Regions from separate parts of the Planococcus rifietoensis genome, predicted to be linked through region 1. Evidence: riboswitches for the same ligand, from Rfam matches in the RefSeq annotation. Region 1 holds a riboswitch; the other holds the start of a gene.
What was found. A riboswitch is a leader RNA that binds a small molecule or an ion and turns the genes downstream of it on or off. The one in region 1 is predicted to bind cobalamin.

Region 1 (7,426 bases):
ATTCATAGACATTTCCGTTAAATAGAACGTGTCTTTCTCAATGGTCATTTCGTAGCTAAGCTCATTGAAATTGATTTCTTCCATCATGCCTTCCATGGACATGTCCGCGCCTTCTTCACCCATCATGGATTCGAACGATGCCATAACAGCTTCCATCAATGCTTCTCCGTCGCCTTCATAAGTCAGCTGGTATGCATCTCCTGTGTCTTCCACCGACATGTCTTCCCCGAGCGCTTCAGCCTGGGCCACTTGATCGCCGGCAGTCGTCATCGCCATCAGTTCATCCAAGCCTTCAGAAAGTTCACTCGGCAATTTCACCCAACCTTGCATCGGGTCTTCCTGGTAAAAGCCCTCTTCTGTCCAGTAGGATTCCAAAGTCTCTTCTTCCCCACTAGGTCCAGAAGTAGTGACCGTCTGATGCATCGCAAACGGATTGAATGTCACATCTTCTTTCGTATGAATCGGAATCGTCGTCGTTTCTCCAGTAGCAATGTCCGGCATGGTGATTTCCATAGTCGTCTCGCTGGAGTAACTATCGAGCGATGACATCGCTTCGTTGGACTTTTGCAGCACGTCGACTGCGCTCATTTCCTCAGCTAAAGCCGGAGTGGCAGTCCCTACTGCAAGCACCGTCACAAAAGAGGCAGGTATCACTTTTTTCAACATGTAAACACGTCCTATTCCATAGTATTAAGAAGCCGGGATGAACTCTCATATATGTATGTACTTTCCAATTAAGCCTCTTATAGTTCCTACTTCCCTATATAATTTGGCTAAAACATTCATATAGTCACCCATTTTTGAAAAATGGCTTTAGCAAGGCGGTTTCGCTTCTCTCTTTTTCAATAAAATATTTCAACTAGCGAGTTCTTTTCTTTTCTTTTCTTCGACGAATAATTCAAGGTTTACCCGTCCTTGTTACACTCACGATCGCGCTATATACTAGAACTAACTTTTCACCTGAAGGGACTGAACTATGCGCAGATATCAATATGATGACCTCGACACTATCAAAAATGGAGGGAATACTATTGATTTTACAAATGAATACCGAACGATTGTTATTAAGAAAAATGGAAGCCGCTGATGCTAATGAGCTGTTCCAGATCTGGTCTGACCCACTAGTGACCGAGTTTATGAATATCGAAAACTTCACTTCCAAAGTCCAGGCATTGGAGATGATTCAACTGTTTGATCAACTGCACCAGGACCAGGCAGCCATTCGCTATTCGATCATCGAGTTGGACACTGGCGAGTTGATCGGTTCTTGTGGATTTAATTTTGTCGATCATGAAAATGCAAAAGCCGAAGTCGCTTACGATATCAGCCAAAAACATTGGCGCCGGGGTTTTGCTGCTGAAGCCGTCAGTGCTCTAGTACAGCATGGATTCCTTGAAATGCAGCTGAACAGAATTGAAGCTAAGGTCGACCCGAACAACGAACCATCGATCAGACTATTGGAAAGGCTCAATTTCCACTATGAAGGCACTTTGCGGGAAACTGAAATAATAAACGACGTGTTTTTCGACTTAACTATGTATTCAAGATTGAAATCAGATTAAATTATCGTGAAAAAAGCCGAACTTCTTATCGAAGTTCGGCTTTTTGTTCTTTATCATCCACTGTTTTCCAGCGGTATTGAAAGATTTATTTCTTCTTATACCTTGCTTTTGTGAGCCGCGTCAGCCGATAAGCCGAGTAATTGGTAAACTGCTTCAATGTTCATATGGCTGCGGACTTGCTCTGCTAGAAAATCATATGCTTCTTCCCTTCGCTGGGCATCGGGTTTCACATTGTCTTCCAATGGTTCTAACCCTTTTTTGACTCGCAATTCATTGACCAGTTCACGCGTGAAGTTGCGGTTATGGAAAATGCCATGGAGATAGGTGCCGGCAACGCTGCCATCTGCGCTGACTGCCCCGTCCATCCGGCCATCCGACAGCTGCATAAATGGAGTAGCCTCTCCGCGAATGGTCGATCTTCCCAAATGGATTTCGTAGCCTGTCAGCATCTGTCCGTCTTTTACTTGCCTGCCGGTCATTAAAACGGTTTTCTTATCCCCGACAAACACCGTGTCGACCGGCAGTAAGGAAAGGCCGCTTGCCGCTCCGCCTTCCCCGTCGACCGCCTCATTATCTGTTAGTGATTCCCCAAGCAATTGAAAACCTCCGCAAACTCCGAAAATCTTGGTCCCGTGCTGGCGCAGCTGTTGGATCGCTGCATCGAACCCCATGTCCTTGAGCCACGCAGCGTCGGCCAATGTGTTTTTGGTTCCAGGAATGATGAGCAGGTCTGGTGTACCGAGCTCTTCGACTTTTCCGATCAGGCGTACGCCTGTTTCCGGTTCATCAAAGAACGGGTCTATGTCTGTGAAATTCGAGATTCGAGGGAGCCGGATGACGGCTATGTCTACCGCAAACTCTCCAGGCTTCGGTTTTTTAAACCGCAGCGATGACAATGCGAGAGAATCTTCTGCATCGATTTGGACATCAAGATAAGGCAAGACCCCGAGCACCGGAATGCCTGTTTCTTTTTCCAGCCAGTCAATGCCATCATCGAGCAGCTCGCGCATGCCACGGAATTTATTGATGATGATTCCTTTTACACGAATTCGTTCCGATTCATCGAGCAAAGCGAGCGTTCCGACGATAGCGGCGAACGCACCACCCTTGTCGATATCCACCACTAAAATGACAGCGGCATCTGCCAAGTGGGCCATTCGCATATTGGCAATATCTTTATCCTTCAAATTGATTTCTGCAGGGCTCCCGGCACCTTCGAGCACTAGCACGTCGAAATCCTGCTGCAGTCTGCGCATCGACTGCTCGACCGCCGGCATCACTTGCTGCAAAAAATCGTCGCGATAGGTTTTTGCATTCATGTCCATAAAGTGCCGGCCATGGACGATGACTTCTGACACCATGTCCTGCTTTGGCTTGAGCAAAATCGGATTCATGTCAAAAGTCGCCGGAATCCGGGCTGCTTCCGCTTGAACTCCCTGCGCCCTGCCGATTTCGCCGGCTGCTTCTGTCACAAACGAATTCAGCGCCATGTTCTGTGATTTAAACGGAGCCACACGGAATCCATCGTCTGAAAAAATTCGGCATAGCGCTGTACAAATCAAGCTTTTCCCCACGTCGGAAGCTGTTCCTTGAATCATAATCGAAACTGCTGGCATACTTTTCCCTCCACTCGCCAAAATAGAAAAATCCCCCACGAGCGCGAGGGATTGGAAAAAACAGCACAAAAAAGGCGTACTTCCAGCTTGTCCTCGCAAGCGAACGGGCATCCGCATAAAGGCAGGTCTCCTGGCTCGTGATCATCGCCTTCTGAATCTTCCCGAAGCATCGCTTCAATGGCTTTTTCAGATGACTCTCACTTACAGTGGCGGGACCGCGCCGGAATTCAACCGGCTTCCCTTTTAACTCATGTTCAAGACACAAGCACCTTTATGAATTGGATTCAAACTCTATTTTTCTTTTCATTATATACACAGTCATTCTTTCCTCACTAGCTTTACTTTTTTCATCTGTTACACCAACTGCTATACAAGCAATCGCACGCTCTATAAAATAAGAGAAAACACTAACTGAAGAGGAGAATGCCCGATGTCAAAGACAGCTTTATTAATCGTTGATGCCCAAAACGAGATGTTCGACCCAGCCAATCCCGTCCATCAAAGTGAACAATTGCTGGAGAATTTGCAGTCGTTGATCAAAAAAGCGCGTTCAGCCGATGTTCCCGTCATTTATGTGCAGCATAACGACGCCGGCCTTGTAGAAGGCACCGACTTTTGGCAAATCCATTCGTCCGTCACTCCTGAAGAAAGGGATACCGTCGTTCAAAAATGGACGCCTGATTCCTTCCATGAAACAAAGTTGCTAGAGGTATTGAAAAACAATGGCATCCAAAACCTTGTCATTGCCGGCAACCAGACTGAGCATTGTATAAATGCGACCACACGCAGCGCCAGCCAGCTGGGATTTAACGTGACACTCGCCAAAGACGCGCACGGCACCTGGGATTCGGAAACGATGAGCGCCGAGCAAATTATCGATCACCATAATGGCCTATTAAGCGAGTTTGTCACGTTGCAGGAGACGAAGTATATCGAGTTTTTGGGACGAGCTTAAATAACCCACGTACCTCGATAAAAAATTACAATTACTCTTCCCGGAATTTATTTTGGGAGGAGTTTTTTTATGAGAAAGTGAAGCTTTTGAGTTATGCACAAGATGCAGTCCACTAAAAAAGAAGAAACTCATATTAGAGTTTCTTCAATTCCAATAATTCGTCATATATAAACATATATAATTATGAAACTCTGCTTTTAAAGTGTTATGGAACAGGCTATTACATGTATCATTTTTTCTAGCAATTTCACCTTCTCTTGTTATTCCTCAAAACTCAATCAGTGAACCCTCATTAAAAGGGGTTATATAATGGTGCTCATCGAACCAATACTGGCTACACATCACACGGTCTGCTAATCACAACATTTATGTGATGTTTCGGAGACTTTTTGGCATTGTTCTCTTCAAAGAGGTGAAAAAAGCCTTTTGTGGAAAGCTTTAGGGTAGAATGGTTCATCTGTATTTATTTTACTCATCTTCTATGTTAAAATTTACTTAGTCTACTAAATGTATTGTTTGGTTAAGTAAATGTACAGTTGATTTAATTTTCTTTTAGATAAGTTAAAGAATATATAAAATTATGGGAGGCAGAAAAATGAAGTTTGGAATTATAGGTGCAGGCCCCATTGGAGCCAGTCTTTCTAAGAAATTAGTGAAAAATGGACATGAGGTCAAAATTGCCGATGCCCGGGACATTAAACATTTGGAAGGTAAGGACATTGCAGGAACACCTGTGGATGTCAAAGAGCTGATCACCGATATTGATGTTCTATTACTCTCTCTCCCTCTCCATGTCATGCCGAGCATTCGGCCGATCATCGATCAAGTTGGGGATGAAGTCATCATTGCAGACACATCCAATTATTATCCATTTAGAGACAATGAAATCGAAGAAATCGAAAACGGAATGGTGGAAAGTGTTTGGGTTTCCAAGCAGCTAGGAAGACCGATCGTCAAAGCCTTCAGTAATCAATTAGCTTATACATTAGAAAATAAAGGAACTCCAGAAGGCACGACTGGTCGCATTGCCATGGCCATTGCCGGTGATGACCCCGCACAAAAACAAGTACTGATCGACGTCGTGAATGAGCTCGGCTTCGATGCAGTGGATGCCGGTTCGTTAAGCGACTCTTGGAGAGAACAACCCGGAACTCCTGCCTACTGCACTGAACTGACAAAAGAAGAACTGATCGAAGCCTTGAATGCGGCCGATAAAGAAAAAGCACCCGTCCAGCGGGACAAGGTAATGGAGAAGTTTTCAGCTGGCATGACGCATGATGATATTGTGAGAATCAACCGCGAGACCTATAATTCCTAATTCAGGAAACCCTTTTGTTAAAAACAAATGGATCAAAGAAGAAATGTTCTCATGCATCTATAAACATGATAATAAAATGAAGCTCAGTAGCTGTCTTTTAAGCCACTGAGCTTCATTTTTTGTGTTTTTTATTTAGCCAACTGCTTGTCATGTCATGTGAGATGTTTCTTAATTGGCTTAATCCAATATATTTAATGTGGTGAATTTATTACTTCGCGTTGGACTACTACCCGACGGATAAAGAATCCCATGACCAGGCCAATTGCCGCGATCCCCACTGTAAACAAAAAGACGTTTTGCAATCCTGAAGCCATCGCATTGGCGATTTCCGCAGGCTGTGTCGGTGCAGAAGAACTGTGTAGATAGCTATCCATACCGCCTGTCAAAATACTGACGGCTACCGCTGTCCCGACTGCCCCGATCACTTGCTGCAGCGTATTCATGACCGCCGTGCCATGCGGGTATAATTCGGGCGGCAATTGATTTAGCCCGTTCGTTTGGGAAGGCATCCAAATCATTGCAATCCCAACCATCAGACCGACATGCAACGCCACGATAAATGCCACTGATGACGCAGTAGTCAATGTGGTGAAAAACCACAGCATCGTCGTAACGAGGATAAGTCCCGGAATGACGAGCCATTTCGGTCCGAATTTATCAAACAACCGGCCGATAAATGGCGACAATAGCCCATTCAACGCACTGCCAGGCAATAGCATGAGTCCGGCAATAAAGACAGACAATCCAGCACCTGTTTGCAAGAACATCGGCAGAATGATCATGCTCGACATAATGATCAACATGCTCATCATTACGAGAAGCAGCCCCACCACGTACATTGGAAATTTGAAAACCCTCAAGTTTAATAGCGGCTCCTTCATTGAGTTCTGGCGCAGCACAAAGAAGAGTAAGGCAATAAGACCAATGATGATAGAAGTGATAACGACCATACTGCCCCATCCCACTTCTCCTTCACCAGCCTTACTAAAGCCAAAGACCACTCCTCCAAAACCGATAGTTGACAGTAGAACTGAAAACAAATCGATCCGCGGTTTTGTCACTTCAGTCACGTTTTCCAAATACTTCAGCCCGATTAACAAGCCGATGATCAGGAATGGCAGCGAGAACCAGAAAATATAATGCCATGTTAAGTATTCGATCAATAGACCGCCGATAGTCGGGCCGGTTGCGGGCGCGAACATGATGACCAGTCCGACAAATCCCATAGCCGCTCCCCGCTTTTCAGGGGGATAGATGACCAAAATGGTGTTGAACATGAGGGGAAGCAATAAGGCCATGCCTGCAGCCTGCAGCACCCGGGCCACCATCAGCATTTCAAAATTAACGGCTAGTGCCCCAATTAATGTCCCCGTAATTAAGCTAATAAGCGCACCAACGAACATCTGTCTCGTGGTAAACATTTGCAGCAGCAAGCCACTGATCGGCATCAAAATACCAAGCGTTAACAAAAATCCAGTCGTTAGCCATTGTGCGGTTGCCGCCGAAATTTGAAATACGTCCATTAAGTTCACGATGGCGATGTTTAAGGCGGTCTCACTGAACATGCCGACAAATCCGACGATGAGCAGCGACGCTAAAATCGCTTTTGTATTGTATTGTTTCTTCATTTTTTCTCTCCCAGTAAGCTAATTAACTTAATAATGCTTTATTTTTTTGCAAAGCCTTATTTATATAAATTTGAAGCAATTGAAGTGTTTTACTCATGAGAATTCTCTTTTATCCCGCTTACTTAGTCTCAGCGCTTCCGTATTGATAAGGAACGCCCATATTCTCGCGTAATGTGTTTCCTTCATACTCTTTGTGGAACAAGCCGCGTTCCTGCAAAATCGGCACAACTTGCTCCACAAAATCGGCCACTCCATCGTAGGCGATATCCGGCACAACCGAAAAGCCATCCGTCACGTCTGCCAAAAACCATTCTTCCAGGAAATCTGCCACTTGTACTGCGGTACCG
Region 2 (7,426 bases), 1.1 Mb from region 1:
CATTCTCCACTTGGCTCAAATCAACATTTTGAAAGACTTTTCCATTAACCTTCGAACCTCCCTGTGTAATGATGACTTTCCCCGAGGTGTAGACATCTCCATTTATGCCCGAACCTCCTCCAGTAATTCGGACATCACCCACTGAATATAAGTTGCCGTCTATAAAAGCACCGCCGCGTTGAATATAGGTTGTCCCGTTTACATAGATGGGTCCCTTCAAGCTGTTTGTATTATGGTAAAGATCTTCTGTTGTGTAAAGCGAGAAACACGCTTTTAGTTTCGCAATTTTTTCACCGTTGATTTCTTCCACCACGGTTTCTTGATCAACGTTCAATTGAATTTCGAGTAGTTGCGAAAGCACCTTCGTTTGATTTCGGCCAGAAGGAATCGGCACTACTCCGGTCGATTCTACATTGTATACAAGCGGGTCTGTAGAAACTAAGCTGAGAGCCGCTTCGGATACTGGAATATTCCCTTGCTGGGACTCATAGTTTTTGCTGTCTACGAGGTTCAATTCAGGAGTCAATAAGCCTTGCACGTTGTCTTTGTATTCTTGTTCAAAATTAAATTGAGCCTTATCCTGAGGAGAAGAAATCGCTTCAAACTGTTGATGCGTTTTTTTGAAAGCCTGTTCGACCAATAGCTGAATTTCTGCCCGTTTGGCCGTCAATCCAGCTTCTGCAATGTAGAAGCTGGATTGATTCCCGCGCTCGCTTTGTGAAAAACTCATTGTATTTGTAGCCATCGTAATAAGACTTAACCCTAAAACTCCCACCAACATGATTGCCAGGAGGGTGATAAAGAGGGAGTATCCTTTTTCATCTCCTACTTGTTGTCTCATTACAATTCTCCCCCTGTTCGGATAGCGATCGTTGATGTCCACTCTTTTTCATTGCTATCTTCCAATTCCAATTTCATAATTCCTTCTTCAATAGCGATAGTGAAATCATGAACGTTTGAAATGACCACTTGATTGTTTCTTTTCAGCTCGTCTTGTGCTGAATCGAAGCGATAAACAATAGGGTCTTCATTTGGAGGAGAGATCGTAAGAACATTGCTTACTACAGCCACTTGTTGTGGATGTTGTCGAATATCTCTAGTCATCGTGTTAATCAAAAGAGACATTTCCGTCGTGGTCATATTGGTGAGCTGATTTCTCTTATATGTGTTCTGTGACTGGATGATGATACTCATCACAAGAACAGAAACAATTGAGAGTAGCGTAATCGCAGCCAGCAACTCGACTAATGTGATACCTTTTTGATTACTCATGATTTTTACCCCATTCAATAATCGACTCAATTTGTGCGCCTTCACTCGAATCTTCTAAAGACAATACTTCGACCTTCAGTCCGCTGAGCGTTTCATTGAGCACGCTATTGTCTTCGTAATCTGAAAGGGTTAATTGGATAAAGGCTTGCTCTGTAGTCTTTTCATAAATTACCCGACTGCCTTGGTCTAAACTAAGACGATACTCTAAGTCGTCGACTAAAATGGTTTGATGATTGGATTTCAGAGCTTTTTGCGCCGCCTGATAGACCGTCTCTACCTCCGTCTGTGCAACAAGCGTATAGTCTATGATTTCTTTCGATACTTGGGTCGACTTTGCAGCGACCATTAAGAGAGAAAGAAAGGAAGTAAGCAACAGTGTGAGTATGACAATTGATGCAACTACTTCAATTAAAGTAAAACCTTTCTCGTTATCCATCCTTAAATAAACTCCTCTTATAAAACTATTTTCTTACATTTAATTATATCATTTAACATGATTATACTTTTAAAATTTAGGTATTAGGATTCTCATCTTTTTATAATCTGCAACTTATATAAATTCCTTTATTCTTAATACCTATCTAAAAACGACTTGGGATAATTCGATCAGCATAGTGAATAATGTGTTGGAGATCTATTATAAACAAGCACTTTTGATGAAAACAAAAAATAGCCCGATCACACGAATTGTTCTGAAGCTCCAAAAAAAACTGAACGATAATTAGAGTACTTCACAATTCACATAAAAACAGCACACGCTAAGCCGTGTGCTGTTTGTTTTCTATCCTATTATTCTTCCAGTTTTCTTGCAGCAAACTCGTCGTCCATTTTCAGGAAATACTCGCCGCCTTCTTCGATGCCTTTTATGCGAATGATCATGTCCCGGAACATTTTTTCTTCTTCCATCTGTTCTTCAATGAACCAATCCAAAAATGAAAGCGTAGCATGTTCCTGCAGTTCATCGGCCAAGCTTACTAATTTATATATGTTTGCCGTCACTGACTTTTCCTGTGCAAGTGACGCTTCCACGACATCCAGGGCATTTGCATATTGGTTTCTCGGCTCTGTCAACGCCTGGAGTACAGGTTGTTCATCCATCGTCACCAAGTATTGATAGAATTTCATCGCGTGGACATGTTCTTCTCTTGATTGGATCAAATAGAAGTTGGCAAAGCCGTGATATCCTTTTCCTGAAAAGTATGACGCCATCGCTGTGTACGCATGTGCTGCTTGAATTTCGTTATTGAATTGAGCGTTTAACGCTTCTGTCAAATTTGTTGGTAACATATTGAACTCCTCCTCTATCTTGTTTAGCGTCATTATAGCACGTGCGTTTATTAATCAATAAATGACATACTGCTTCTGCTGCCCCTTTATCAATAATGTTGGCAAGAAAAAGGGGAGCACGTTCTCACTCGGAATGCTTTATGGCTATTTATTTTTCAAAAATATTTTTAATTTTCTAAAAATATGTTTAAAAGTCAAATAATTGGAAATTATAGTAAAGACTCATTTAAGAAGGAGGGGAGGCACATGTTTGATTCGAATTTGGAATTAGGGATTGTGTTGTTTCTGTTTATTTTCGCCTTGGTTGTTTCTTTCATGCTTGTATCACAAAAAAGAAAAAATTAGGAGGCAAGTTAACTATGTCGATTAAATCTTTTGAGAAAGTCTTCATGTTAGTAGCAGTGGCCATTCTTTTGGTTTCATCAGCATTCAGTTCTGTAGGCGCTGCTCAAGCTGAAGGCCCGATGTTTGAAAAAGGGACCTCGAATGTTAGTCAAAAGGAATTTAATCAAATCAGAAATACCTTGAAAAAAACGGATGAATACCAAGTTTATAAAAAGATCAGTAAAATCAATGCCATCTCGACTGATAACATCATCATCAACACAGTCCCAGGTCCTAAAGGCGATATCGCATATGTCGAATTTATCTTCGATGAGCTTGCCAAACAAAGCGAGAATCTTGCTTATGTGCAATTCACGTATGATGTGGCAAACCGTGATGTCATCACAGACCAAGCCCTCTTTGCTAAACAAATGGATGGCGACAACATCAATATCCAGGCAGTCTTTAACCTAGACGGAAAACAAACTGAAGTTTACAACGTAACGGTCGATAATGAAGGAGGCCTGTTGGATCAAGATGGTTTAGAAGTAAGCCATGAAGATTTTGTGGCCAATGCCGAAAAGAACATTAAAGGCGCTAGTCAAAATGCCAGTGAAAATGGCAACGAGTTTGTTGCGTATGCTTCTTTTTGTGAATATGCAGTAGGTGCTCTTTGCGGAACGGGCGGCGGTGTGGCGTGTTACGCTCTTGCTGGCGCATTAGGAATCACAACAGGCCTTGGCGGTCTTGGCCTTGCTGCGATATGTGCGCTTGTAGGAAGTGTTGGCTGCACAGCCGCTACTGATCAAATCTGCAATTAATGACTTGAATACTTCATTTATTCAAAGCAAAAAAGAGCAGCGACGTCGCTACTCTTTTTTTTTTGATAGAAAATCTAAATTGCCGTTTTTCTCAAGTGAAGAAATGTTATTGTTCTTGTTCGTTGCTTTCATAATCAATGATGACCTTGTTGCAAGATTCACACAGAAAAGCATCGACATGGTTGATGGAAAAACGGCTTTGTTCCGATAACAACACAGAACCTTTAGTCAGGCTCGGTTCAGCACTCAGTTTGGATACTTTTGGCACCCATGCGAGTCTTGTGCCACTCTGGATAAATCCTTTTTTCATTTCCGATTGGCAAAATGGACATGTCAGGCCATTGTGATTTTCCATAGTTCCCCTCCTTAAGGTTATACAAAAAATACCTACTCTCCATACTATTGTTCAATTACCCTTTTTGTTTACCAATATGCCCAACTCACAAAAGCTCTTAAGCCCCCTTCTCTCCTTTCTACTTAAGCTCCAAACAATTTCATTCCCCTCTCCTAAACTCAAAACAAAAGTGCTACACTGAAACTAAGTAAATAATCATGCAGGGAAAAGGTGCTGATTCGTCAGCGTAACAGGGAATCCGGTGAAAATCCGGAGCTGTTTCCGCAACTGTAAGTGCGTATGAAATAAGAGATGCCACTGGGGAGACCCGGGAAGGCCTTAGAGTAAATCGATGCACAAGCCAGGAGACCTACCTTTTTCTGAACGTATTTTTGCTCTTCGGAAGATAAGAGGATCTACGGCAACTTTTTCCTATGGACAGCTTTGTGCTGGATATTCGCAATCGTGCCACTCTCTTCGTTGAGAGTGGCTTTTTTTGTCTCTTTTAGAAAGCGATACGTCTGCTGATATTTACGGACACTATTTTGGAGGTGAACAGATGAAAAAAGACATGCGCTATTTGTGCTACCCATTCATGAGGGAAAGCGCTTCAACGGTCGATTTCGAGATTCGCACCGATTCCTTGACGACGCGAATCGGCGAAGCCATCGCGGTCAACGATGTCCCTCAAATCATCGATGATTTGCGCTACCTGCAGCCGATGGTCTACCACTTGAACGGCTCGGTGCGCGGGAAACTCGCCATTACCGAACAAGACCTTGCCGATCTCAGTGGCTTGTACGATCGATACGTAGCGGAAGTGAAGGAAGAAATCGACCAGTTCGTCCTGCCGCAAGGAACGCACGGTGCCTGTATTCTCCACGTATGCCGCAGCGAAGCGAAAAAGTCCGTCCGCGCCTTGCACCATGTGACGATTGAACGTGAAGTGCCGGAGCATTTGATGGACTACGCCAACCTGCTCGCCAATGTCTTTTTCGTGATGGCCGTCTACGCCAATAAACAGCATGGCGCCCGGGAAATCCCGTTCGTCAGCAAGTCCTATCCAACAAAACGCATGAAGAAAAAGGAGACTCACTCGTGAAAATCAAATCATTTCTCTTACTCAGCATTCCACTCGCTTTAACACTCGGCGCTTGCCAAGATAATACTGCCGAAGCACCGGCAACAGAAGAAACACCTGAAGAAACCTCAACTGAAACTGCAAGCGACGCACCGTACACGGTTACCGATGATCGCGGCGAAGAACTCGAATTCGAACAAGCGCCTGAAACGATCGTATCGCTCATTCCGAGCAACACCGAAATCGTCTTCGCACTCGATGCCGGAGATCAATTGGTCGGTGTTACTGACTATGACAACTACCCGGAAGCGGCGCAGGACATTGAGCGCGTCAGTGATTCCGTGGAATTCAATGCCGAGAAAATCATCCAGCTCGACCCGGATGTCGTTTTGGCTTATTCAACCGGCGAGGCACCGCCTGCCCTTTCCCAACTTGAAGATGCCGACATTCCGGTATTCGTTATCGAATCGGCCACTTCATTCGACGAAGTATACGGCGATATCGAACAAATCGCCTCTGTTCTTGCCAAGGAAGAAAAAGGTGCTGAAGTGATCGAAGGCATCCAAACGCAAATCAAAGATGTCCAAGAACGCCTTGCAGCGGTCGAAGAGCAAAAAGAAGTATACGTGGAAATCAGCCCGTCTCCAGAAATCTACACAACCGGCAAATCGACATTCATGCAGGAAATCCTTGATCACGCCCAAGTAACCAATGCCTTTGAAGATCTTGAAGGATGGCCGAGTATCTCTGAAGAAGAAGTCATCACCCGCGACCCGGAAGTCATCTTGACGACCGTATCTTACGTGGAAGATGCCGTCGGTGATATCGAAGCCCGCGACAGCTGGTCTGCCGTAGAGGCAATCGAAAACGACGAAGTGCACTTCATCGATTCCGACATCACTTCCCGCCCTGGACCCCGCATCGGTGAAGCGGTGCAGTTGGTTGCGGAAACGGTCTATCCAGAATTGATGGAATAAGTTTATTCATAAATTGCCAATCCCATTTCCCGAAATGACTAGCCTATTCATAAACTTTCAAAAGCGCAGCAGCTCAAATCGGTTGCGCTTTTTTTAATTGTTTTTAGATCCTCTAGAGCGTGGTTTCGCTAAAGAATCACCTAGCGTCTACCTGCCTCAAAAACACTATAGATGGAGAGCCAAATCAATAGAGCTTGGTTCACTAGCGCTTATCTCCTCCTCTACCTTTCATCATTGTAATATCGCTAAACGACAATTATTTATTGATAAACGATAAATAAATCGCTATACTTTAATTATTAACAAGCAAAGAGGTGTGTTTTATGAAACGGGAGACTTTGTTTTTGAAAGTGGTGCTGTTCCTCATGGCGCTGCCGGTCATCGCGTTATGCATCTTCGTGGTGCTGCCGCTTTCGAGCATCATCCAGGACGGCCCGGACCAGCTGGCATTTCTGCAGTACGTCTTTATCTTCATGCTCTACGCAACCGCGGTCGCTTATTTCCTGGCGCTGTACCAGACGTTTAAATTATTGAGTTTCATCGATGACAACACCGCCTTTTCTGTGCGCTCAGTGAAGGCGATCAAAAACATCAAGCTCTGTGCCCTTGCGATCACGGGCATCTATTTTCTCGCGATGCCGCTGTTTTACATGATCGCAGAAATCGACGATGCGCCAGGCCTCATCTTGATGGGAGCTGGCATCGGCTTTGCTGCCTTTGTCGTCGCCGTTTTTGCAGCGGTTTTGCAGAAGCTGCTGACGCACGCCATCGACATCAAATCAGAAAATGATCTTACGGTCTGAGGTGATCTAATGCCAATCATCATAAATCTCGACGTCATGCTTGCTAAGCGCAAAATGAGCATGACCGAGCTATCCGAAAAAGTCGGCGTCACCATGCCCAATTTGTCCATCCTGAAAAACGGCAAAGCGAAAGCGATCCGCTTCTCCACACTCGAAGCCATCTGCAAAGTGCTCGACTGCCAGCCTGGAGACGTATTGGAATACCGGGAGGAAGAGTAATCCAAACTTCCTTCACTTCTTGGAAACAGTAAATTTCATAGCATCTCGCTCATTCTTCGAACACAAAGGAGGAAAAGATCTTGCTGACAAAACTGGTCGCTGCATTTAATTTAGCAATGTCATTAGGCGCATTTTATATGGGCATTTCCATGCTGCCGGTTATGGGGGTGTTCGTGGAGTTCCCGCCCGAGTGGGTCGGCGTCATGCCTTTTACTAGTTGGTCCGCTTTAGCTATTTATGGAATGCTTGTCTTCGGAATCGGAAACGCTGTAGCAACGGTTTGTGGATTCACTAGGCAAGCGCGGACA

Region 2: linked by a shared signal. The riboswitch ahead of AUC31_RS02535 (hypothetical protein) and the one ahead of AUC31_RS14745 (cobyric acid synthase) in region 1 are both predicted to bind cobalamin.

The regions. Positions count from the first base shown of each region.
Region 1 is NZ_CP013659.2:2,967,990-2,975,415, forward strand. It holds gene AUC31_RS17970 (DUF6612 family protein) at 1-666, opposite strand, end outside; gene AUC31_RS14740 (GNAT family N-acetyltransferase) at 1,032-1,562, shown strand; gene AUC31_RS14745 (cobyric acid synthase) at 1,658-3,178, opposite strand; cobalamin riboswitch at 3,282-3,466, opposite strand; gene AUC31_RS14750 (cysteine hydrolase family protein) at 3,609-4,133, shown strand; gene AUC31_RS14755 (NADPH-dependent F420 reductase) at 4,729-5,451, shown strand; gene AUC31_RS14760 (DHA2 family efflux MFS transporter permease subunit) at 5,643-7,079, opposite strand; gene AUC31_RS14765 (NtaA/DmoA family FMN-dependent monooxygenase) at 7,198-7,426, opposite strand, start outside.
Region 2 is NZ_CP013659.2:541,205-548,630, reverse strand. It holds gene AUC31_RS02565 (hypothetical protein) at 1-841, opposite strand, end outside; gene AUC31_RS02560 (prepilin-type N-terminal cleavage/methylation domain-containing protein) at 841-1,272, opposite strand; gene AUC31_RS02555 (prepilin-type N-terminal cleavage/methylation domain-containing protein) at 1,265-1,708, opposite strand; gene AUC31_RS02550 (ferritin) at 2,062-2,559, opposite strand; gene AUC31_RS02545 (halocin C8 precursor-like protein) at 2,919-3,704, shown strand; gene AUC31_RS02540 (PF20097 family protein) at 3,811-4,059, opposite strand; cobalamin riboswitch at 4,251-4,430, shown strand; gene AUC31_RS02535 (hypothetical protein) at 4,598-5,140, shown strand; gene AUC31_RS02530 (ABC transporter substrate-binding protein) at 5,137-6,096, shown strand; gene AUC31_RS02525 (DUF2975 domain-containing protein) at 6,420-6,899, shown strand; gene AUC31_RS02520 (helix-turn-helix domain-containing protein) at 6,909-7,118, shown strand; gene AUC31_RS02515 (hypothetical protein) at 7,199-7,426, shown strand, end outside.